Regions from separate parts of the Paenibacillus sp. JGP012 genome, predicted to be linked through region 1. Evidence: predicted binding sites of a transcription regulator. Region 1 holds the regulator's gene; each other region holds the start of a gene.
The links. Region 1 encodes Rex, which represses fermentation and respiration genes when NADH is low (regulators of the CRP and FNR family bind a similar motif). Its sites were predicted from a motif close to TTGTGAAATATTTCACAA; they were not measured.

Region 1 (5,933 bases):
TCTCACGCATCAGCTCTTCCGTCGTGACCATATCCATGTTTACGATGCCGAGCGAGGTCAAGCCGGAAGCCATCATCGTCTGAACAACATTGGTCGCCTGCTCAAAGTCGTTACGTGAACCTGTGGAACGCCCGCCGTAATACATCTCTTCAGCAGCTGCACCAGCGAGAGCAATCATAATCTGCTCCTCCAGAAAACGCTTCGTATACAGAAATTGTTCCTGCTGCGGATTGTGGCGCACATACCCAAGAGCCTGTCCACGCGGACTCAGAGCTACCTGGCTAACACTTCCCGGGCGCACAAGCTCTGCCATTATGGCATGACCGAGTTCGTGAATCGCAACCCTCTTTTTCTCTTCGACGCTCGATTCACGATCCGTTTTCTCACCCATCATCACTTTATCAATCGCAAGCGACAAATGACGCTGTTCAATATTGGTCAAGTCCTCACGCATCGCATAGATGGCAGCCTCGTTCATCACACTTTCCAACTGCGCGCCTGAGAAGCCATATGACTCTTCAGCGATCTTATCCAGATTAACACCCTGAGTTAAAGGTTTGTTCACCGCATGCAGCTCCAGAATATGCTTTCTGCCTTTTTTGTCCGGTAGATCGACCTGAATATGACGGTCAAAACGCCCAGGACGTGTCAACGCACTATCCAGCATTTCCTTACGGTTGGTCGCTGCAATCAGCAATATCCGAGGTGTCTCGGAGGTATATATACCGTCCATCTCTGTCAGCAGCTGGTTTAATGTCTGGTCGTACTCACGCTGCTGACCGCCCTCACGTTTACCGCCAATAACATCAATCTCATCAATGAAAATAATTGCATTTTCCTTGTTTTCCTTTGCCGCCCGCGCTCTGGCATCCTTAAACAAATCCCGGATACGACTGGCACCTACACCGACATACATCTCAACAAATTCACTACCTGATGCAGCTACAAAAACGGAATCGGTATAATGTGCCGCCGCTTTCGCCATCAGCGTTTTACCCGTTCCTGGAGGGCCTGTAAGCAAAATGCCTTTAAGCGGACGAATGCCAAACTTCTGTATCTCATCATGACGAATGAGAAAGTCCAGCGCTTCTCTTAGCTCCTGCTTGGCGCTATCCTGCCCTCCAATTTCCTCAAAGGTCAGCTTGGATGGCCCTTTTTTCTTCCGTTTACGCTCCTGGGCTGCACCCACAGTAATTCCTCCGCGCATCTGCATCATAAATAACAAGCCACCTACCAGCAGCGCAGCAATAAGAATAGGTACAATATTCACTCCGATAAATGCAAGAAAAATAATCAAAACAGGGACAAATCCAATGGCTGCTTCTTTCGTCCATTTAGGCATTAGGCCACACTCCTATCTGACCGGGTATACGCGGCAGGATAATAAACTTGCTGGCATCTCCGTCTCTCAGACTAACATACACATTGTTGTCATCCATTGCGGTGTTAACTTTGATCCCACCCGTCGCCATCTTCGATAGCGTAGGGGTAATCTCTGCATATTGTTTGTTTTCCATCGCTTGAGCGACTGTAAACATCGCATCGCCCCACCAGCTCTCCAAAGCTTCGTTCGAATGATCCACGACGTCCAGTTTAAGTGCACGTGAACCGATCAGGTTCTGTCCTTCTCGATGAATGTATTGCACGAGTCTGCCTAAATCGACATTAGGTTTCAGATCAAGTTTCATATGCACATCATTGCGGTTAATAGTTATCTGAGCACTGTTGACACCATCATACTGTGTAACCATCTTTTCAATCGGACTTTGTACAGCGACTTGTCGATATATGAACCAACCTCCAAACAACAGGACGGCAGAAACAACGGCAGTAATAATAATAGGCATTACTTTCAGCTTCAATTGAATTTCCCCTCCCAAAAATGAGCCTATACATGATCTACAGGCCTATATAGTTAGCTGTACATGATATCTGCAATAACTGTTGCAGATTTGTTTGCGTTATTTGTTAACTTCAGTACATATTTGAGTATATCACATCGTATATACAATATCGAAGGTGAAAATATGAATAAAATATTAAATTTAACTATATTAAAAGTTTCATGAATATCATCGATTAACACTATTAAACTTTAAAATAAGCTATTTTGACAGCATTTAATATCATGAACATGCCAAAAAACCGGTTCAGTCGATGTATCGACTGCCGGTTTCTTGGCTAGCTGTTAGGAACTGTATACACCAGGTCCACCTGCTCCCCAGTGCTGAATCGGTAAAACCGATAATAATTGTGTGTATCCGCTTTGTAATATACCTGCCAAACGTAAATATTATTCACCACTCCGGGCATGATCCGTTTAATCTCGCCGCCAGGCACATCAGATTCGAAGCGACTGCGAATTTGTGTTTCAGACATCCCGTTCTGCAACAGCTCACTGTGAACCCCGCCCGTACCTTGCACAGGCTGATTATTCATATCAAACTTCACCCATACCAGGATATCCTGATTATCTTTATTTTTGGCCGTCATCGTCCAATAGATATTGTCATCGCCTTCTTTTTCGCCCCAGACGTATTTGCGGAGCTCATCCGGTGATGTGATGCCGAGCTGGTCCTTCGCCGCCTGAATCGCCAGTGCTTCCTCCTGGCGCTGATCCTGTGTAACGTAGACATAATATTGCTGAAGTCCAAACAAAACCAGAACGAGGATGAGCAGCGATATCCAGATCCACTTCTTTTTTTTCTTCAAGAGCTGAACTTCCTTTCCTTGAAAAACTGCACACGGCAGCCTGTCTATTCCTTAACGAGCAAGCAGCTGGTCAAATGCCTGCTGAGCTTCTCGCAAAATACGCTCTTCATCAAGTGTCAAACATTCACCATGCTTCACTACCTGCTTCCCGTCAACCCAGACGTGCTGCACGTCCTTCGCAGAAGCAGAATATATCGTATGTGAAATCAGATCGGTATGCGGATAGAAATGAGCCTGTTCAATATCTAATGCAATAAAATCAGCCTTCATTCCCGCTTGCAGCATCCCTGTATCCTTCAGGAAGATAGACTTCGCACCGTAACCTGTTCCAAGCAGCAACGCCTCACCAGCAGGTACAGCTGTCGGATCGCCGGATACACCTTTATGGATAAGGGCTGCAAGCCGCATTTCCTCAAACATATCCAGATTGTTATTACTCGCAGGGCCATCTGTCCCCAGTGATACCGTCACTCCGGCTTTTAGCAGCGCTGGAACACGCGCTACCCCGGAGGCCAGCTTCAGATTACTCCCCGGATTGTGAGATACGGCAACATCATGACGCGCCAAAATTTCGATCTCTTCATCGTTCAGATGCACCGCATGAGCTACCAGAGAAGGGCGGGAGAAAAAGCCGTGTTTCTCCAGATGTGCCACTGGACGCAGACCATAATCTGTTACGTTTTGCTCAACTTCACGTAAGGTTTCTGACATGTGTGTATGCAGCGGCAGGTCCAGATCATGTGCAACCTGTACCAGCTTCTCTATGTAGTCTGGAGGACAAGTATAGGGTGCGTGCGGAGAAATTACGGTTGTGATGCGTCCACCCGCCTGTCCATTCCACTCACGTGCAAATGCTGCAGACTCTTCCAGCTTGCGCATCTGCTCTTCTTCCGAACAAAGTCCGATTACACCACGCGCAAGCGCAGCTCTTGCCCCGGACTGTTCCACCACTTTTGCGACCTGATCCATATGATCGTACATATCCAGAAATGCTGTTGTGCCGCCTTTCAACATCTCAAGCACGGAAAGCGATGCTCCCCAATACACGTCCTCGGAAGTCATTTTGGCTTCCATTGGCCACATTTTTTCCTGCAGCCACACTTGCAATGCCAGATCATCGCCATGGCCGCGAAGCAGTGACATCGCTGCATGACCATGCGTATTGATCAGACCCGGCAGGAAGAGGAGCCCTTTTCCATCCACTTTAGTCAGATGCTCGTTTCCTTCCGGCAGCGTCTCACCAATATGCACAATCTTGTCATCCTCAACAACCATATATCCTTGCACTACTGTCCAGTTGGAACCTTCGTTTACAGCAAATTTCCCGTTGTGAATTACCCATTTATTCGTTGTTGTCATCTTGCTCCTCGTCCTTCCCGTTCTCCAAGTAATAAGCCAGGCTCAGCAAATCTGTTGTAAAATCAGCATGATGGATACGTACATGCGGAGGTGTTTTCAGAATGGTTGGTGCAAAGTTGAGAATGGCTTCAATCCCCGACTCAATCAGCTGGTCAGCGACGTTCTGAGCTTCTGTATCAGGAACCGTGATGATGCCGATGCGGATGTTATCTTTTTGTACCGCCTCGGTCAGCTCTTCCATCGGTTTGACCGTCAGACTGTTGATCTTGCTGCCGATTTTCGGACCATATGCGTCAAAGATAGCTACAATCTTCATATTGTCCTTGAGGTACGCATTATAATTCGACAACGCATGTCCAAGATTACCGGCTCCAACCAGAGCCACATTGATCTGTTGGTCTATTTTCAGAATGTGACGAATCTTCTCAATCAAGTAAGAAACATCATATCCAATGCCTTTACGGCCAAAGTCACCAAAATAAGCCAGATCTTTGCGAATCTGGGCCGGATTCAAGTCAAGGCGCTGTCCAAGCTCCTGCGAGGAAACCGTTGTCACCTCACGCTGCACGAGTTCATTCAAATAACGCAAATACACAGGCAGACGTCTTACTACTGCTTCTGAAATTTTATCCGATTTCATTTATTGCTCCCCCTTACCATTGCCACGATAAAATTATAAATAATGCTGCGATATCAAAATACATATTGAAAAGATGGGCATTCTGTATATCTACCTATGCATAGCTGCATTATTTATATATATACAGAATGCCCTGCAAGTTAAATTTATAAGTCCATGATGTTCTGCCTGTAAAGTCTCTTTCGAGTGTAACGCCATGTTAAAGCACAATGCAATGCCATAGCTTACAAAAAATGAATATTTTTGCTACTCGGCAGGTTGATCCAGCCACTCGGAAATACGCGGTACCATCTGTTCTGTAAGCATATGTTCCATCTTCGGTCCAGGCAGTGAGTACAGGAAATACTTGCCGTAGTAGGCCTCGATCACACGGGTATCATACACGATGACAATACCCCGATCCTTGCCGGTACGAACCAGTCGCCCAAATCCCTGCTTGAACCGGATGACCGCCTGTGGAACAGACAGCTTCATAAATGGATTTTTTTTCTGCTCCACCAGCAGTTCACTCTTCGCTTCGAGTAGCGGGTGGTTCGGAGGCTGAAACGGCAGTCGTACAATCGCCAGACAGGTGAGAGCTTCGCCTGGAATATCTACCCCTTCCCAGAAGCTGCTCGTACCCAGCAGTACCGCCGCTTTGGCATCCTGGAATCTTCGGGTCAGCTTGGAACGATTGCCACTGTCCACCCCTTGGCCCAGCAGAGAAATGTCATTTCCCGACAAGGCCTCCTTGAGCGGATCATATACCTGGCGAAGCATTTTGTAAGAGGTGAACAGCACCAGCATCCGTCCACGAGTTGCAATCGCCGCTTCAGCCAGCGATTGCACCAGCATCTGTACAAAGTGTGCATCTCCGACACTGCCCTTCAGACTCGGGAAATCACGCGGGATCACCAGCAAAGCCTGCTCACGATAATTAAACGGAGAAGGAAGCATGGAGGTCAGCAGCCGATTATTGTCCGCAGCCTCCTGCAAGCCCAGCTGCTCGATCATAAACTGGAAGGACTTGTCGACAGACAACGTCGCTGATGTAAGCACAACGCTTTTCTTTTTGTCAAAAAACATCTCTTTCAGCTGTGCACTTACATCCACCGGAACAGCGTATAACTGAAGGGACTTGCTGCGGAACTGACCGCTGGCTTCCATCCAGTACACTGTCTTGGCATCGTCCATACGCATGAAGAATCGCAGATTCTCCTTCATTGTCGTCAAATCCTTCAAC
Region 2 (5,933 bases), on a different contig from region 1:
CGGTACGGCGAGCCACCCTTTTCACGTTGATTAAGTTCACAGCTGTAACGTTCGAAGAAGTTGAGTTACGTCCATACGAGCCGCATCCAAGAGTCAATGATGGCATATTGGTATTGTAGATATCACCGATCGCGCCGTGTGTGGATGGGGAGTTCACGATAATCCGTCCTGTTTGCAGGCGATCTGCAAATTGGTTGATTACTTCTTCATTGTTCGAGTGAATAACGGAGGAGTGACCCATACCACCAAACGCTACCACTTCTGCTGCACGCTCGATCCCGTCTTTTGCTGTTTTTACTTTGTAACAAGCGAGCACCGGACTCAATTTCTCTGCAGATAACGGGAATTTTGTACCCACGCCTTCAATCTCGGCTACCAGAATTTTAGTACCTGCCGGTACTTCAATTCCGCACATTTTTGCAATGTTCACAGCGGACTGACCTACAATTGCCGGATTAACCGCACATTTCTCTGCGTTGATTGCACCTGCTGTCAATTTGGCCGCTTCATCCTTGTTGACGAAGTAACAGCCGTTCGCAATCATTTTCTTTTTCACTTGATCAAAGATCGGCTCTTCAATGATTACCGCTTGTTCAGATGCACAGATCATACCGTTATCGAAAGATTTCGACAAAATCAAATCCGTTACCGCCTGATTGATATCTGCACTTTTCTCAATAAAGCATGGTACGTTACCAGGTCCTACGCCGAGTGCAGGTTTACCACAGCTGTACGCTGCTCGAACCATTCCTGATCCACCTGTTGCCAGGATGAGCGCTACATCATTGTGATTCATGAGTGCGTTGGTGCGATCCATGGATGGATCGTCGATCCACTGGATACAGCCAGCCGGAGCACCGTGCTTCACAGCAGCTTCTAGCAAGATTTTTGCCGCCTCGCGGCTGCAGTTCTGTGCAGATGGGTGGAAACCAAAGATGATCGGGTTACGTGTTTTGATCGCAATCAATGCTTTGAACATCGTGGTTGACGTCGGATTGGTTACTGGCGTAATCCCCATAATGATGCCAACGGGCTCCGCAATTTTCTGAAAGCTGTCGTACTCGTTATCCTCAATGACACCTACTGTTTTTTCGTATTTAATGCTATTATAGATGTATTCAGTTGCAAAAATATTTTTAGTGATTTTATCTTCATAAACACCGCGGCCTGTTTCCTCAACGGCCATTTTGGCGAGCAGCATATGTTTATCCAGTCCCGCAAGCGCCATCGCCTGCACAATCCGGTCAATTTGTTCCTGATCCATGGACATGAATGCTGCATGTGCTTTGTTTGCTTTGTCGATTAACGTTTGAATATACTGACCTGCTGTCGGTTCTTTTACTGGGGCGACCTCATTCTTCACAGCCATCTCCCTCATCCTCCTAAAGGTTCGTATTGTTTGTCTCTCTTCTTTACATGCACATCGTACCATGCGTAAAAGAATAAATATGTGATTTTTTTCACAAAGTATAACAAATTTTATTTAAGTTTTTAACAGCCTTCGGCAAGCCCTCTTCCCCTGTTATTTTGCTTCCTATTTTAAATATAGTGCTGTCAGACTCATACTTCCCTTTTGAAAGTGAATTTAATCACAATGTTTGAAATTTCGCCATTTTTACAGGCTTTCCATGCCCCTCAAACCCCAGGATTAGGTATATACTGAACTTAAAAATTGAACCACCGCAATTTGTACCGTACCTCCACACGGCCGAGATGACCAGATCAGGATGGCACAGCTTGCGGCAAACCACGGGGCTGTTTTTATTAAAGGATAGCCGTCGATGGATACAAAGGGGAGAGCAACGTATGGGAGATTTAACAAACGTACTGGAAAAACGCGGTAACACCAGCTGTTTCTCGGAAGTCAATTTTAATCATCTGCTCGTCACAATGAAGGACCGTACTTACCCGGAAGGAACACACCTCTACTGGGAAGGTGACGTCTCCGACAAGCTTTATTATATGAAACGGGGGCGTGCCCAGATTACCAAATCCACCGACGAAGGCAAGGAACTGATCATGTATATGTATCAGACTGGTGATATGATCGGGCAGGCCGATCCCTTCTTTGGTTCCAGACACAGCTTTTCGGCAGAAGTGCTGGAGGACAGCGAGATTGGTGTGCTGGAGCACAAGGACCTGGAAATGCTGATCTGCCAGCATTGTGACTTTGCCATTGATTTTATGAAATGGATGGGCATTCACCACCGTCTGACGCAAACCAAATTCCGTGATCTGATGTTATACGGAAAACCCGGGGCCCTCTGCTCTACGCTGATCCGGCTGTCGAATTCCTATGGGGAAGCGCATGGGGATCATGTGATTATTCATAAAAAAATTACGCACACGGACCTGTCCAATATGATTGGTGCTACCCGTGAAAGTGTAAACCGCATGCTCAGCGATCTTCGTAAAAAAGACGCGCTCGAATATGACAACGGCATGATTGTCATTAAAGACTTGAAAATGCTGCAGGGCATCTGTCATTGCGAACTGTGTCCGAATGAAATTTGCCGCATCTGATGCGAAAAATCAAGTAATCAAGCAATTCACCGAAGCGTTTCGGCAAAATTGGTTGTCATACTCAATGCTTAATGCTTAATGCTTAATTACACAAGAAAAAGCCCAACCTGGTTAAAACCGTTGGGCTTTTCCTGCTTCATTCTATATGTCAGGCTCATTCAGGAAACTTTGGCCAGTTCGAGCTTTATCGCATCCCGCGGACTTAATTTCATATCCAGACCGTTCTCCATTAGCTCCTTGTCATTCACCATAATAACCCAGCGCTCATTCATACCAGGGATAACATTTTCTACGGCAACAACAAATTTGTTATTTTCCGACATACGCACAACACCACTCGATTTTAATACGTCACGAACCGTGCACTCCTGTACATAAATGCCGGCATATTGCCGTTTCAGACTTGGCTTGATGCTGCCGCCACTCACTTTCAGCAGGGTTGTCTGATATGCGACTCCATCCCCACCACGATCAGCAGCTTTGACATATATAGTAACCTCATCTTTGGCATGAAGCTCGATATCCCAGTTTTCCTGTTCAATGTCCTTGCCATTCAGCTTCACTGCCCAGGTCAAGGAAGAATCCAGCGAAACCTCACCAACGGATTGGATCCGTTTGCCGTCTGCCGTAAAATCAACCAGCCCGCTGTTCAGCAGTGCTTTTTTGAGCGTCAGACCTTGACTGAAATCACGTTTGATGGACTTGGTCGCATCAGGTAAAAACGTACTGCCATCAATCGAAACTGTAATTGTATTGGCCGAATCCTTTTCCGAGACAACCGGCTGCTCTGCTGGCTGCGGCTCTCGGGTACAGCCCGTTAGAACGGCGAGTATAAGCAAACATAGACCTATGTAACCGGGAATTGTCTTCATCATGTAGGTAACACCACCCTGCGTAAAATCATTCACCCTGTTGTCCATAACCTCTATTATGGCACATTCCTTCATAAAAAACAGTATCAAAGCCGTTACTTTTATCAGGCAGCCTTCTCCTGTAACAGACAAATCAAAAAAGGCCCCTGCGATAAGGGCCCTCTATACCAGCGTTTGTCCGGCTTTGGACAAGACTGACTATTGTACAAAAGCTTGCATATATGTTCGGCCTCCGTCCCCATCCTTCAGATAAGGATTGAGTCCAAAAGTTTGAGTCTCGGATACAAATACACCTGTTAACAAACGGCCTTCCAGAAGCTCACCATCAACCTGCACACAGCAGGAAGGAGCATCCACGTATTCCTGATAAAGCGGAATATATCCGTAGGGCTGATGAATTTTGAACAGCTTCCCCTGCTCATTAAACGGGCGATCCGAGAAGTAGGTGGGCACGATATAACGTGCGATAACATCCAGTTCCTCCGTTGTATAGAATGGCTCGTCACCCAGCCATGGGGCCAGCATTCGAATTTTTTCATATTGTGACCAGACGACTGCCTGAATCAGCATCTCGATCTGCACCCGTTTACCATTCGCTGCCTTCATATAGAGCCGATCGCTAAGAAGTTGTTGTTTTTCATGAGCGCTCTTCTCATCCGGTACCCTCAGCTCACAACCGATACATTTCCAGCCGCCAGGCGCCTGAATCCACTTTTGCAGCACTGCCGGAGACGACACCAAGCCAGTAAAGTCGATCATATGATCTTCGGCTTGAGGGGGGTTATCCTGGTCCTCATGTGAATTGGCTGTGCGCCTGAACAGTTCCGCCGTTTTCTGATAAATGAGATGAACCTGAATGGATGCGCTCTCAAGTTCCGCAATATCTTGTTTGCCGTAGCGTATTTCACGGGATAAGCTTTCTTCTCTCATGACAAGTGGCCTCCTTCGCTCCGGCCGCCTGCGGCCATTTTCTATAGATTATACTACATCTCATGACAACATGTGCACAGGGCGCAAGAAAAAGCACGTTCCAACCGGTTTCAGAAGACAAAAAACTCCTGATTCCAAGGAAATCAAGGAGTTTTTGTTTTTGTTTGCTTCAGGCCGCACACCTCGGGTTTACTCAACCCAATGCTCTGCCCAGTCTTGAATCTGATTCATTACAGGCTGTAAGGCTTTGCCCTTCTCGGTCAGCTCATATTCAATTCTCACAGGTGTTTCAGGATACACATGGCGTACCAGAATACCTTCGCTCTCCAGGTCTTTCATCCGTTCAGACAACATCTTGTCACTCATGGACGGAATCAGATTGGAGATGTCCTTAAATCGCTTTGAACCACTCATTAATGTCTGGATAATCAAACCGTTCCAGCGTTTGCCCAAAAAAGAAAACGCCGTTTCAAAACGCGGACACATCCGCAAATCTTGATCTTCCACTTTCATCACCTCTTTAGAGATCAATCTGCTTACATTTTGTTAGTATATTTCATAATAACATATTTAAACTGTAAAGAAAACGCCTGCCTCAAAAAACTTCAAATTTTAGAAGCGAGACTTCGAACTAACACCTACAGTATACAACACGTAGCGTCAGGTAACCATGGAAAAAATCGTTTAACAACCATTATAATTATAATACCCAAAAAAAGCCCTTCTGCCACAGTTCTGCAACCGGGAGAAGGGCTCTTGAGCTATTTCAGTCATTTTATGAAAATCGTCCATGGATAAAACTGCTGCGGCTTAGACCAGCACGCCACCAATTGGTCTTGCAGGTTCACTCTTGCCATATTGCGGTTTGAAGCTGCGGGCCGGATAAGCCCACTTTACAGCGTTGCTGATCACTTTTAAAATCTCCGGATGGTAATAGGTCGGGTATGTCTCGTGGCCTGGACGGAAATAAAAGATTTTACCTTCACCGCGGCGGAATGTGCATCCGCTTCGGAACACCTCTCCACCTTGAAAGTTGCTGACAAATATCAGCTCATCCGGCACGGGAATATCGAAGAACTCACCGTACATTTCTTCTTTTTCCAAAACAATCTTGCCCTCGATGCCTTCAGCAATCGGGTGCGACGGATTGACACACCATACAATCTCCTGCTCATCTGCTACACGCCACTTGAGATCACAGCTTGTTCCCATCAGCGCCTTGAAGGGTTTGGAAAAATGCCCGGAATGCAGCACGATCATACCCATACCGCTCAATACACGCTGTGTAACCTTCTGTACAATCTCATCACTCACGCGATCATGTGCCATATGTCCCCACCATATCAACACATCTGTGGAATCCAGCACTTCATCACTCAGACCGTGTTCGGGCTGATCCAGAGTAGCTGTACGTATCGCAAATCCTTCACCGCCAAGTCCGTCAGCAAGTGCACGGTGCAGACCGTCCGGATAAACTTCTTTTACTTCATCATGGATTTTCTCATGGACAAATTCATTCCAAATGGTGACGTTGATCATATTTAATTTCCCCCTAGTGTAGCTCTAAACCCACCACATATCGCCCAGCGGCTCTTCGATCAATACTTG
Region 3 (5,933 bases), on a different contig from region 1:
CCATGCATCCCGTTACGCGCAGCATATGATTGGCATCAAGAAAGGTGCAGCCGTTGCGCAAGGTTCCCCGGTTGAAGTGATGACTTCGGATGTACTGCGTGAAGTGTTTAATATTGAAGCAGACATCGTCATGGACCCGCGTTCGAATGTACCGCTCTGCCTGCCATATGCGCTCGCTGGTGAACGTCAGAAACCTGCCACCCCTGAAAAAGTGATCAACAGTGCTATGGTGCATGCAGGTCGTGCAGAGCAGCATCGTGTTCAAGCCACAGGTAGTTAATGAATTAAAATGGACCTTGTGTGTCCTCTACTATAAGAATGAAGCCGCTGTGCGTTGTTTGCACGCGGCTCGTTCGCATTCATGGGAGGTTTCAGCTTATGGGCGACATCAACTATACCTGGCTAGAGCAGTATGCACGCTTTACGATGAGTACTCCTCAAGATGCCGCATACGCGGCATCTCTTGCATCGCTGCGTGACGCTGAGCAGGCGAGAGTTATGCTGACAGCTTATAACGAGCATTTACGTGCGGACAGCCTGCAAACTGCAGCCGTGTATTTCATGCATTCCGTTCGCGGATTGCTGCTGGGCATTCATTATATGAATGCCATGTGTGATAAGGTATTAGATCTCTCTCTGGACAATATCCGGCTGCATCTGGTGGTCAAGGACGGGTATCCAGCATTCCTTTTCCAACTGACAGATCGGACCGAGCGAGCTCATCCAGCCCCTCCGAACGAGGGTGGACATGCTTCCAATGAAGCAGCCACTGCCGCAAGACTGGTTATGCTCACATCATATTACAGAGAACAGCTCCGGCCTTTAATAGAAGGGGTGGCAATGGCTGGCGAGGCAAATACAGGGCAGATGTGGGCACAGCTTGCATCCATCCTGAGATGGTTCAAAACGCTGGCTACCCAGATGGACATTACAGATCATGAGCGTGAAGCTGTTGTTCAGGGATATGAACATGTGATTACGATGTCGCCAGACATTCTGGGATTGCGTAAAAACCTGCTGAAATTCAAACCGGTAGAGATAGACAGTCCCTATCAACCCGGGGAAAAGACGTTAATGAAATCAACCTGTTGTTTGCATTATAAGGTGTATGGCGGTCAGGATTATTGTTATACCTGTCCCAAGCTGAGTAAAGCTGAGCGGCAGACGCGATATGAGGCAATTCTGGCTTCCCGGTAAATTTGATGTATGCAATGGAACAGGGCTATAATGGAAGACAGGTGCGGGCTGTATCTTTTCAAGCTTCATTAGCCAGAGGCTGGTTATAGTCCAAGTGCCTTTCTTAGTTATCGTTCGATTGCCTTTCAATATTGTAAAAATTAAACTATGCCATAGGAGGAATCAGCAATGTCCGTATATTCATACAAAGCAGTAACCACCGGGAATCAGGAAGTGCCGCTGGATATGTATCAAGGCAAGGTGCTCGTCATTGCGAACACAGCCAGTCAATGTGGACTCACCCCGCAATACGGTGATTTGCAGAAGCTCTATGACCGTTATCGCGATCAAGGTCTGGTCGTGCTTGGTTTCCCTTGCAATCAGTTTGGTGGTCAGGAGCCGGGGACAAGCGAGGAGGCGGAGTCCTTTTGCCAGATCAATTATGGCGTGAACTTCCCGGTCTTTGCCAAAGTGGATGTAAATGGAGAAGGGGCTCATCCTTTGTTTCAATATTTGAAGCAGCAGCAGCCTGGTGTGGGTGAAACGAGTGATATCCAATGGAATTTCACCAAGTTCCTTGTGAACCGCGAGGGTGAAGTTGTTGGCCGCATCGAACCTAAGGAATCTCCAGAGTCCATGAGTGCTGCTATTGAGCAACTGCTTGCATAAAACGAATGTTATAACGTGTGACATGTGAGGTCACACATAACGAAAAGCCCATCCTTCTGTAATTAGAGGGACAGGCTTTTTTTCTGTTTTCCATGGATATGAACTCATGAATACTGTGATACTTCTGCGAAAATTGAACATATTGGGTAGCATAAGTGAGTTGTGGTTCGGGAAAAATGAGCGTACTGAGAAAAAGAGGATTGAGGCAGCAAGATTTCATTTTGAAATGACAAATAAAAAGATTTTGGCGAAATCTCTTGCAATGTGAAAAAGATCACATTATAATGAGTGTACAAAGTGAAATAAATCACATAAACCATCGATTTTGTAGTGAAATGTTTCACAAATACTCAAGCAGTGATTACAATGACGTTTATCTTTCATCATTTTTATATACTCCAAGGAGGAACTACCTATGAAAATCGCCGTGATCGGATGTACACATGCAGGGACAGCAGCCATCGTGAATACCGCCAAACTTTACCCGGATGCAACCATTACCGTATATGAACGCAATGACAATATTTCCTTCCTGTCCTGCGGCATTGCGCTTTACGTTGGTGGAGTGGTCAAAGACCCGGACGGCCTGTTCTATTCTTCGCCGAATCAATTGGCAGACCTCGGTGTAGTGACCAAAATGCTGCATGAGGTTACCGAAGTGGATGCCAAAGGCCACAAGCTGCGGGCTAAAAATCTGCAAACCGGGGAAGAATTAGAAGAACCATTTGACAAGCTGATCGTAACTACAGGTTCTTGGCCAGTTGTTCCGAAGCTGGAAGGCATTGAGATGGACAACATCCTGCTCTGCAAAAACTACAATCACTCCAATACGATCATCGAAAAAGCAAAAGACGCCAAACGGGTAACCGTGGTTGGTGCAGGATATATTGGTGTTGAACTGGTTGAAGCGTTCCAGATGAACGGCAAGGAAGTGACGCTGATTGACAGTGTGGATCGTATTTTGAACAAATATCTGGACCCTGAATTCACGGATGCAATCGAGCACACCTTGACGGAAAAAGGCATCACACTTGCTCTGGGCCAAACCGTGCAGAAGTTTACTGGCGAGAATGGCAAAGTCACCAAAGTCATCACGTCCAAAGGGGAGTTCGAGACGGACCTGGTCATCCTCTGCATCGGGTTCCGCCCGAACACGGAGCTGCTCAAAGGCCAGGTGGATATGCTGCCGAACGGAGCAATCATCGTGGACAAATATATGCAGACCAGCCAAAAGGACGTATTTGCAGCAGGAGACAGCTGTGCGATTCATTACAATCCAACAGGCAAAGCTTCCTACATCCCGCTTGCCACCAATGCGGTTCGCATGGGTACACTCGTTGCACGTAATCTGGTTCGTCCAACGACTCCATATATGGGAACACAAGGGACATCGGGCATTAAAATATATGAGCAAAACATTGCAGGAACGGGCATGACCGAGACATCGGCCGCCGAGGAGGGCTTGATTGTGGAAGCGGTGGTGCTGGAGGACAGCTATCGCCCGGAATTTATGCCAACCGCAGAGAAGCTGCTGCTGAAAGTGATCTATGAGCAAGCAACCCGCCGTATCGTCGGCGCACAGATTATGTCTCAAGTAGACCTGACTCAGTCGATCAATACAATCTCGGTCTGCATTCAGAACAACATGACGGTGGATGAGCTGGCGTTTATCGACTTCTTCTTCCAGCCGCACTACAACAAACCGTGGAACTTCCTGAACACTGCAGGTTTGCAGGCGCTGCCACCAGTAGAGGTTAAAGCACCGGCGTTGGTGTAAGGCATCAAGGCAATAACACCATTGGGTACGACTTAGTAAAGTAAAGCTTAATAAGCTGATTCAGTTAGAACAGATGCTGAGACACATCTAGTGCTGTTAAACAAATGATATGGAGTTATGAAGAACCAAGGCTGGCGGGAATACCGTCAGTCTTTTCTTTTGCTATCCTGAATAATGAACAGAGAATTATTGTGATTATTTGCACAAAGTTTTATGTACAGCCGATATACAATAAATACATAGATAGAAAATTACATTTTGAGACGGATAGAAGAAAAAGGAGAGGATGACTTATGGCGGCCAAAACACCTCTTGAGGTTGCACAATATACAGCACAGACTGGGATGAAAAAAGCACAGAATCCAGTGTCCTCGGTGCTGATTCTCGGTTTTCTGGCCGGGGCATTCATTGCGCTCGGATTTCTGCTGGATATTCGTGTTATCGCGTCTGCACCAGCGGAATGGGGCAGCATAGCCACATTTATTGGAGCAGCCGTGTTCCCGGTGGGGCTCATTCTGGTATTGATCGGCGGCGGGGAGTTGCTGACAGGTAACATGATGGCTGTACCGCTTGCGGCAATTACTCGTAAAATCACACCCGCTAGCATGCTGAAGAACCTGCTGCTGGTGACGCTTGGCAATCTGCTGGGTGCACTGTTTGTTGCCTTTTTCTTTGGTCATGTACTGGGTCTTACTGCAGATGGCGTATATCTGACCAAAGTGGTTGATATGGCAGGACACAAGCTGCACGATAGCTTCTTCCAGGCTTTTATATCCGGTATTGGCTGTAACTGGCTGGTGGCGCTTGCTGTATGGTTGTCCTATGCTGCGGATACGATGAGCGGTAAAATTCTGGGTATCTGGTTCCCGACGATGGCCTTTGTCGCTATTGGCTTTCAGCACGTTGTAGCAAATATGTTCCTGATCCCCGCAGCGATCTTCGAAGGTCATTACACCTGGGGACAATATGTCATGAATTTTATTCCGGTGTGGCTGGGTAATCTGACAGGCGGGGCTTTATTTGTAGCGGCTGCGTACTGGATGGTCTATCTGCGCAAGACTGAGCCGGTAGTGAAATCTGAGACGACTGCTCCTGCTTCTGCTGCGGTTAGCTCTGTGGAGGCTGATGCAAGAGGCATGTGGAGCAAACAGGCTTAACAAACGGGCAGAGCGTTCAATAAACGAAACTATACATGCGGCCAGGCGAACAAATATGCAGGTAAGCAAACAGATATGCAAGCTTAACAAAGATGATTCATCTCATAGATGGCGTGACCATTGGTCCTGTCCGCAATGAGATGTGATCATCTTTTTTGGTATTATCCTAAAATAACGCAAAATAAATTCGCCATGAAAAGGTTCGGGGGAACGAAACCTGTCCATGGCGAATTTCGGGAGTGGTCCATGATATGGCATGAGGAGGAAGTGGGGAAACACTAGCCTAATGCCTTGTTTTTAATTTACCCCCGGATTTCAAGAATGAATCACACAGGTGAAAACTTTTTTTTCAGCTCGCATAAGGACAGAAAAAGCGTTGAAATCATGAAGATTGGGCGAATTGTTCCTGTTCTCTTTACGGTATGACTTTGAAAGGGATATCATATAGGGATAGCTGTTGAAAGAGGGGGAGCCAGAAGATGATCGATCAGGAGAATGGTGTGTTTCCAGCGGTATGCCCGCTCGATTGTCCAGACACATGTGGTCTGCTGTTACATAAAGAGAACGGTAAAATTGTAAAGGTCACCGGGAACCCGGACCATCCGATCACAAAGGGTGCGATCTGTAATAAAGTTCGAAATATGACGGAGCGGGTATATCACCCCGAGCGTCTTCAATATCCGATGAAACGTATCGGCGCCAAAGGCGAAGGCAAGTTCGAGCGGATCAGCTGGCATGAAGCCATTCAGGAAATTACGACAAGGTTCAAGGAACTGTCCGCAACCTATGGACCCGAGAGCATCCTGCCATACAGCTTCTACGGCAATATGGGCATACTCGGGGTGGATGGCATGGATCGACGTTTCTTCAATGCGCTGGGAGCAAGCGTGCTGGAGCAGACGATCTGTAATGCTGCGGGCAATACAGGCTGGAAATATACGATGGGAGCCAACCGCGGCACGCTGCCTGAGGATACGGAGCATGCCGATCTGATTGTTGTCTGGGGCGGGAATATCGTTAGTACGAACATGCATCAGGTTGTACTTGCAGAGAAGGCACGCAAGAACGGAGCCAAAATCGTAGTCATTGATGTACATCGCAATCGTACGGCGCAATGGGCAGACTGGTTTATTCCACTCTATCCGGGTACAGAC
Region 4 (5,933 bases), on a different contig from region 1:
AGGTACAGGTTCTGAAGTTACATCGTTCGCAGTAATCACAGATAAAGAGCAAGGCAATACCAAATATCCGCTGGCTGACTATGAGCTGACACCGGACGTAGCGATTGTGGACCCGGAATTCGTATACAGCTTGCCAAAAACAGCAGTAGCTGATACAGGGATGGACGTCCTGACTCACGCCATCGAAGCTTATGTATCCGTAATGGCGAATGATTACACAGACGGCCTGGCCATCAAAGCAATTCAACTGGTGTTCCAATATCTGGAGCAATCGGCACTGCAAGGGGATAAACTGGCTCGCGAAAAAATGCATAATGCTTCGACCATTGCCGGTATGGCCTTTGCCAACGCATTCTTGGGAATTAACCACAGCTTGGCGCACAAATGGGGCGGTCAGTACCACACTGCACACGGTCGTACAAATGCAATTCTGATGCCACACGTGATTCGCTACAATGCAAAAAAACCGACGAAATTTGCATCGTTCCCGAAATATTCGCACTTTGTAGCTGACGAGCGTTACGCTGAAATCGCACGTATTCTCGGATTGCCGGCTCGCACAACTGAAGAGGGCGTAAACAGCCTGATCAAAGCGATTCGTGATCTGAACAAAAAACTGGGCATTGAGGAATCATTCCAGGAAATCGGATTTGACGCCAAAGACTTCGAAGCACATGTTGACTATCTGGCAGATCGTGCATTCGAAGACCAGTGTACAACAGCGAATCCAAAACTGCCGCTGGTGACTGAGCTGGCTGATGTATACCGCAACGCATTCTATGGCAAGTTTGAATAACAAGCAGCATAAATAACATCAACCACGAAGGTTGAGGCAATTGCACAGGGTTCCCCAGGCTGGGGAGCCCCGATTGCCGTATCGTCGCCAAAGGATTAGAGAAGCAGGAAAGGAGGTGGGAAAGGGGAGATAACCCCACAAGAGATGGGCAGAAAAACGGAGAGGCGAGCGTCCGTTTTTCAGGAACGTTCAGTCGAGGCCCGCACGAAGACAGCACGCGCAGCGTACCAGGCAAGCAAATCAAAAGAGATGGGCAGAAAAATGGAGAAGCAGAGCGCCCGTTTTTCAGGAGCGTCCAGTCGCGGGCCCGCACGAAGACAGCACGCGCAGCGCACCAACGAAAGCAGACCAAAAGAGATGGGCAGAAAAACGGAGAGGCAGAGCGCCCGTTTTTCAGGAACCTCCGAAAAGTCCTTGGTTGCTCTGAGCGTAGCGGAGCAACCACTCCCCAAAGGGAAGAGGAACGACGAGGGGAGGTGGCTGTTTGCACAATAGAGGTTCGCACGTTAACGGAGCGGGCAGGACAAACTGGAGAAGCGGAGCGTTCGCCTTTATCCCCGGATTTTCACTTTGGAAAAAGTGAATCGAAAAAATCCGGGGATAACAGCGATCGGAAGTTGTGCTGCCCGCGGAGTGGCCTAGTGTGAACTCAACTCCAACCTATGTGCAATGAAGACAACGCCCAGCCAGAGTGACGTATATTGCTGGCTTTGTGACAAAAATCACAGATGGTGAAAGCACCAAGACGTATACTGAAAATGTAAGAAAAACATTCATTCCGCGGTTCCGGTTCCCAACTAGAGAGAACGTGTTCCGGCTCATGTGAAACAATTCACATCAATCGCGGATCTGGACATCTGATGATACGTGTACTGCAGCAATGTGATGTGTCCAGAAATCCAAAAAAGCGGAGGGATTAAGATGTCGGTGATCGAAAAAGATGTCAAACAACAAACAGGCTGGAGAAACTTTACTAAAGGAACTTGGACCAAGACCGTAGATGTGAATGATTTTCTGGTGCACAACCTGTCTCCTTATTACGGGGATGAGTCTTTCCTCGCAGGCGCTACCCAGAATACCAAAGAATTGTGGGATATCGTATCCGATTTAACCAAAAAAGAACGGGACAATGGCGGAGTGCTTGATGTGGATGTGAATACCCCTTCAACCATCACTTCTCATCAACCGGGTTATCTGGATCAGTCCAAAGAGCAGATTGTCGGTGTGCAAACAGATGCACCATTCAAACGTTCCATTCAGCCATTCGGCGGAATTCGTATGATGATTGACGCATGTGAAGCATATGGTTTTGAAATGCCTCAAGCTGTCATTGATATATTTACAAACATTCGCAAAACGCATAACCAGGGTGTATTCGACGCTTACACTTCAGAGATGCGTGCAGCACGTAAAGCAGGGATCATTACAGGTCTGCCGGATGCATACGGCCGCGGCCGGATTATCGGTGACTATCGCCGGGTTGCTTTGTACGGGGTAGATTTCCTGATTCGTCACAAAAAAGGCGAGCTCAACGCACTTGAAGTAGATGTTATTGATGAAGATGTGATTCGCCTTCGCGAAGAATTGTCCGAACAGATTCGTGCATTGCAAGAACTGAAGCAACTGGGCGAAATGCACGGCTTCGATATTTCCTTGCCAGCGACAACAGCAAAAGAAGCATTCCAATGGTTGTATTTCGGTTACCTCGCAGCCATCAAAGAACAGAACGGTGCGGCGATGTCCCTTGGACGTGTGTCTTCTTTCCTGGATATCTACATTGAACGTGACCTGCAAGAAGGTGTGCTGACAGAAGAACAGGCTCAAGAGCTGGTTGACCACTTTGTTATGAAATTGCGGATTGTGAAATTCCTGCGCACACCGGATTACAACGAATTGTTCAGTGGTGACCCAACATGGGTAACCGAGTCCATCGGGGGAATGTCCGTTAATGGTGAAACACGCGTAACCAAAAACAGCTTCCGCTTCCTGCACACACTGCACAATCTGGGTCCAGCACCAGAGCCGAACCTGACCGTACTGTGGTCTACCAAACTGCCTGAAGCCTTCAAAGATTACTGCAGTAAAGTATCCATTGAAACCAGCTCCATTCAGTATGAGAATGATGATCTGATGCGTCCGATCTACGGTGACGATTATGGTATTGCATGCTGTGTATCCGCGATGAAGATCGGTAAACAAATGCAGTTCTTCGGTGCACGTGCCAACTTGGCCAAAGCTTTGCTGTACGCAATCAACGGTGGACGTGATGAAAAATCAGGAGCACAGGTTGGTCCAGAGTACCCTGCCATTACAAGTGAAGTGCTGGATTACAACGAAGTGATGAAACGCTTCAAACCGATGATGGAGTGGCTGGCTAAACTGTACATGAACACACTGAATGTGATCCACTACATGCATGATAAATACAGCTACGAACGGATCGAAATGGCACTCCATGACCGTGACATTTTGCGCACGATGGCTTGCGGTATTGCCGGACTCTCGGTTGCGGCCGACTCACTCAGTGCAATCAAATATGCCAAAGTTAAACCGATCCGCAACGAACAAGGCATCGCAATTGACTTTGAAATTGAAGGTGAATTCCCTTGCTACGGTAACAACGATGACAGTGTAGACAGCATTGCTGTTGAGTTGGTGGAAACCTTCATGGGTATGATTCGCAAACACAAAGCATATCGTAATGCAATGCCAACACAATCCGTACTGACCATTACTTCCAATGTGGTGTACGGTAAGAAAACAGGAACAACACCAGATGGACGTAAAGCAGGCGAACCGTTTGCACCAGGGGCAAACCCGATGCATGGTCGGGATAAAAAAGGTGCGCTGGCATCTCTTGGTTCTGTAGCGAAACTGCCTTATGAACACAGCCTGGACGGTATTTCCAACACCTTCTCCATCGTGCCAAAAGCACTGGGTAAAGAAGATGCAGCACGTAAATCCAATCTGACAGCAATGATGGATGGATACTTTGGTCAAAATGCGCATCACCTTAACGTAAACGTATTTGATCGTCAGCAGTTGATCGATGCAATGGATCATCCGGAAAATTATCCGCAACTGACCGTACGGGTATCCGGTTACGCAGTTAACTTCATTAAACTGACACGCGAGCAACAGCTCGATGTCATTAACCGTACATTCCACGGTTCGATGTAAGCCGACACTGTATACAGAGGTATTTTATCTTTAAAATAAAAACGCATGGCGGATGCGGGTACAGAAAGGAAGAGGCAGCATGGTTAAAGGACATATTCATTCACTCGAAACTTTCGGGACGGTTGACGGCCCTGGCATCCGCTTTGTGCTTTTTATGCAAGGATGCCTGCTCAAATGCCAATATTGTCATAATCCTGACACATGGGCACTGGATGGCGGGAAAGAGATGAGCTTGGAGGAGGTACTGGCCGAGATTGAGCCGTATCTGACTTATTACCGCAGCTCGGGCGGGGGACTTACCGTTTCTGGCGGTGAACCGACACTTCAGGCACACTTTGTTGCAGATGTGTTCAAAGAGGTTAAACGTCGATGGGGACTTCATACTACGCTGGACAGCAACGGCTTCAATGAACCGGATCGAATTCATGAGCTGCTGGACAACACAGACCTTGTATTGCTGGATTTGAAACATATTGATGATGAGAAGCATATCAAGCTGACGGGTAAATCGAATGAACGTACATTAAATACAGCAAGATGGCTATCTGAACATGGCAGGAAGATGTGGATCAGACATGTATATGTGCCTGGCATTCATGATCAGGAGCAGGACCTGCTGGACCTGGGACGTTTTATTGGTACACTGAACGGCGTGGAGAAGTTCGAAATTCTCCCTTATCATCAGATGGGAATATACAAATGGGAAGCACTGGGCAAGGTCTATCCGCTGGATGGCGTGCCTTCCCCTACGGAAGAAGAAGTGGAACGAGCATACCGCTTGATTGAGCAAGGGCGTGCGGAAACAGCAGGTGTAACTTGCTCAGGGAATTAAGCAGAACTTGTAATATTTATGGCTTGAACACATGCTACCAAGCAGTCTTTACGAACATCGTTTCGTGAGGGCTGCTTTTATTTGTGTGCTTATTTATATCGCAGATGGGAGTTTGTTCATTTTAACAGATAACTATTTTCATAGTTTTCACTTCTATTATAAAATTTCCAATTCTAATTTAATCTTTTTAGCAACTTTTCCCGTTTCTGAGCGTCTAATCATATGACTTTTAGAGGGGATATTAATAAATGGGAGCAGAAGGAGCCAAAGACAAAGAATGAATTTGAAGAAGAAATTGTCCATACTTACCGCTTTTGCTGTTTTTCAGGCCTTTGCCGTAATTCCTGCAAATGCACAAGCGGCTGAATCAAATGAAACGACACCAGTGAATACCGCTAAAGTGAAATCCGTCGAGGTTGTAAAAAAAGAACAGCCGATTGCCGAATCCGAAGTGAAATCTGGCACAGCATCTGAACAAACAAACAATCCATCGACAAATGCAACAAGCAACACAAAACCTGCTGACAATGAAAGCACTATAGAAACAGAAACAAAACCGGAAACATCGGTTCCTTCTGCAACAGAAGTTACGCCTGTGACACCTGAAACCGGAGCTGGCGAAGAGCAGGGAACAACCGAAGAAAATGGTTCACCTGTGCCTGCTGAAGTGGAGCAGCCAACGACAGGAACAACATCCGCAGCTGCAAGCTCGGGCGGAGACCTGACTTTGTACATGAACAGCAATAAAATGGTTCAGGATGGCAAGACTTACCTGGCTGGACGGCCAATGGCCGTGAAGAATGGTGTATCGTATGTGGCTATTCGCGCACTGGTAGACCGGGTAGGCTATGATGTGAAGTATGATAATAAAACCAAAGAAACCATTATTATAAGTGGTACGGATGAACTTCGCTTCAAAACGAACAGCAATGTGTACACCGTCAACGGTCAATCCAGAACGATGAAAGGTCCTGCGTACCAGGAAAAAAACACGTTCATGATTCCACTGACGTCAATCACTCAAGCATTGAATATCACATATACCGTTAATCAGTCGGCCAAAACGGTTGTGTTGAAGCTTAACACCAAGCCGGTTGCCAGCTTTACGGTTCAGAATGAGATTTT

Region 2: the regulator Rex is predicted to act here: its motif matches at 1,449-1,466, upstream of adhE (bifunctional acetaldehyde-CoA/alcohol dehydrogenase).
Region 3: the regulator Rex is predicted to act here: its motif matches at 3,812-3,829, upstream of HNR77_RS04790 (formate/nitrite transporter family protein).
Region 4: the regulator Rex is predicted to act here: its motif matches at 1,617-1,634, upstream of pflB (formate C-acetyltransferase).

The regions. Positions count from the first base shown of each region.
Region 1 is NZ_JACHKG010000015.1:66,165-72,097, reverse strand. It holds gene HNR77_RS18215 (AAA family ATPase) at 1-1,342, opposite strand, end outside; gene HNR77_RS18210 (hypothetical protein) at 1,335-1,862, opposite strand; gene HNR77_RS18205 (DUF5590 domain-containing protein) at 2,182-2,712, opposite strand; gene HNR77_RS18200 (amidohydrolase) at 2,764-4,071, opposite strand; gene HNR77_RS18195 (redox-sensing transcriptional repressor Rex) at 4,055-4,711, opposite strand; gene dinG (ATP-dependent DNA helicase DinG) at 4,958-5,933, opposite strand, start outside.
Region 2 is NZ_JACHKG010000017.1:117,300-123,232, forward strand. It holds gene adhE (bifunctional acetaldehyde-CoA/alcohol dehydrogenase) at 1-1,369, opposite strand, end outside; gene HNR77_RS19650 (Crp/Fnr family transcriptional regulator) at 1,807-2,523, shown strand; gene HNR77_RS19655 (hypothetical protein) at 2,682-3,398, opposite strand; gene HNR77_RS19660 (hypothetical protein) at 3,594-4,325, opposite strand; gene HNR77_RS19665 (winged helix-turn-helix transcriptional regulator) at 4,515-4,811, opposite strand; gene HNR77_RS19670 (ThuA domain-containing protein) at 5,136-5,864, opposite strand; gene HNR77_RS19675 (sugar phosphate isomerase/epimerase family protein) at 5,889-5,933, opposite strand, start outside.
Region 3 is NZ_JACHKG010000002.1:531,028-536,960, forward strand. It holds gene HNR77_RS04770 (ABC transporter ATP-binding protein) at 1-280, shown strand, start outside; gene HNR77_RS04775 (ferric iron reductase) at 379-1,197, shown strand; gene HNR77_RS04780 (glutathione peroxidase) at 1,366-1,845, shown strand; gene HNR77_RS04785 (FAD-dependent oxidoreductase) at 2,261-3,622, shown strand; gene HNR77_RS04790 (formate/nitrite transporter family protein) at 3,916-4,779, shown strand; gene HNR77_RS04795 (molybdopterin-containing oxidoreductase family protein) at 5,259-5,933, shown strand, end outside.
Region 4 is NZ_JACHKG010000017.1:110,919-116,851, reverse strand. It holds gene adhE (bifunctional acetaldehyde-CoA/alcohol dehydrogenase) at 1-796, shown strand, start outside; gene HNR77_RS19640 (hypothetical protein) at 941-1,291, shown strand; gene pflB (formate C-acetyltransferase) at 1,718-3,976, shown strand; gene pflA (pyruvate formate-lyase-activating protein) at 4,056-4,808, shown strand; gene HNR77_RS19625 (stalk domain-containing protein) at 5,086-5,933, shown strand, end outside.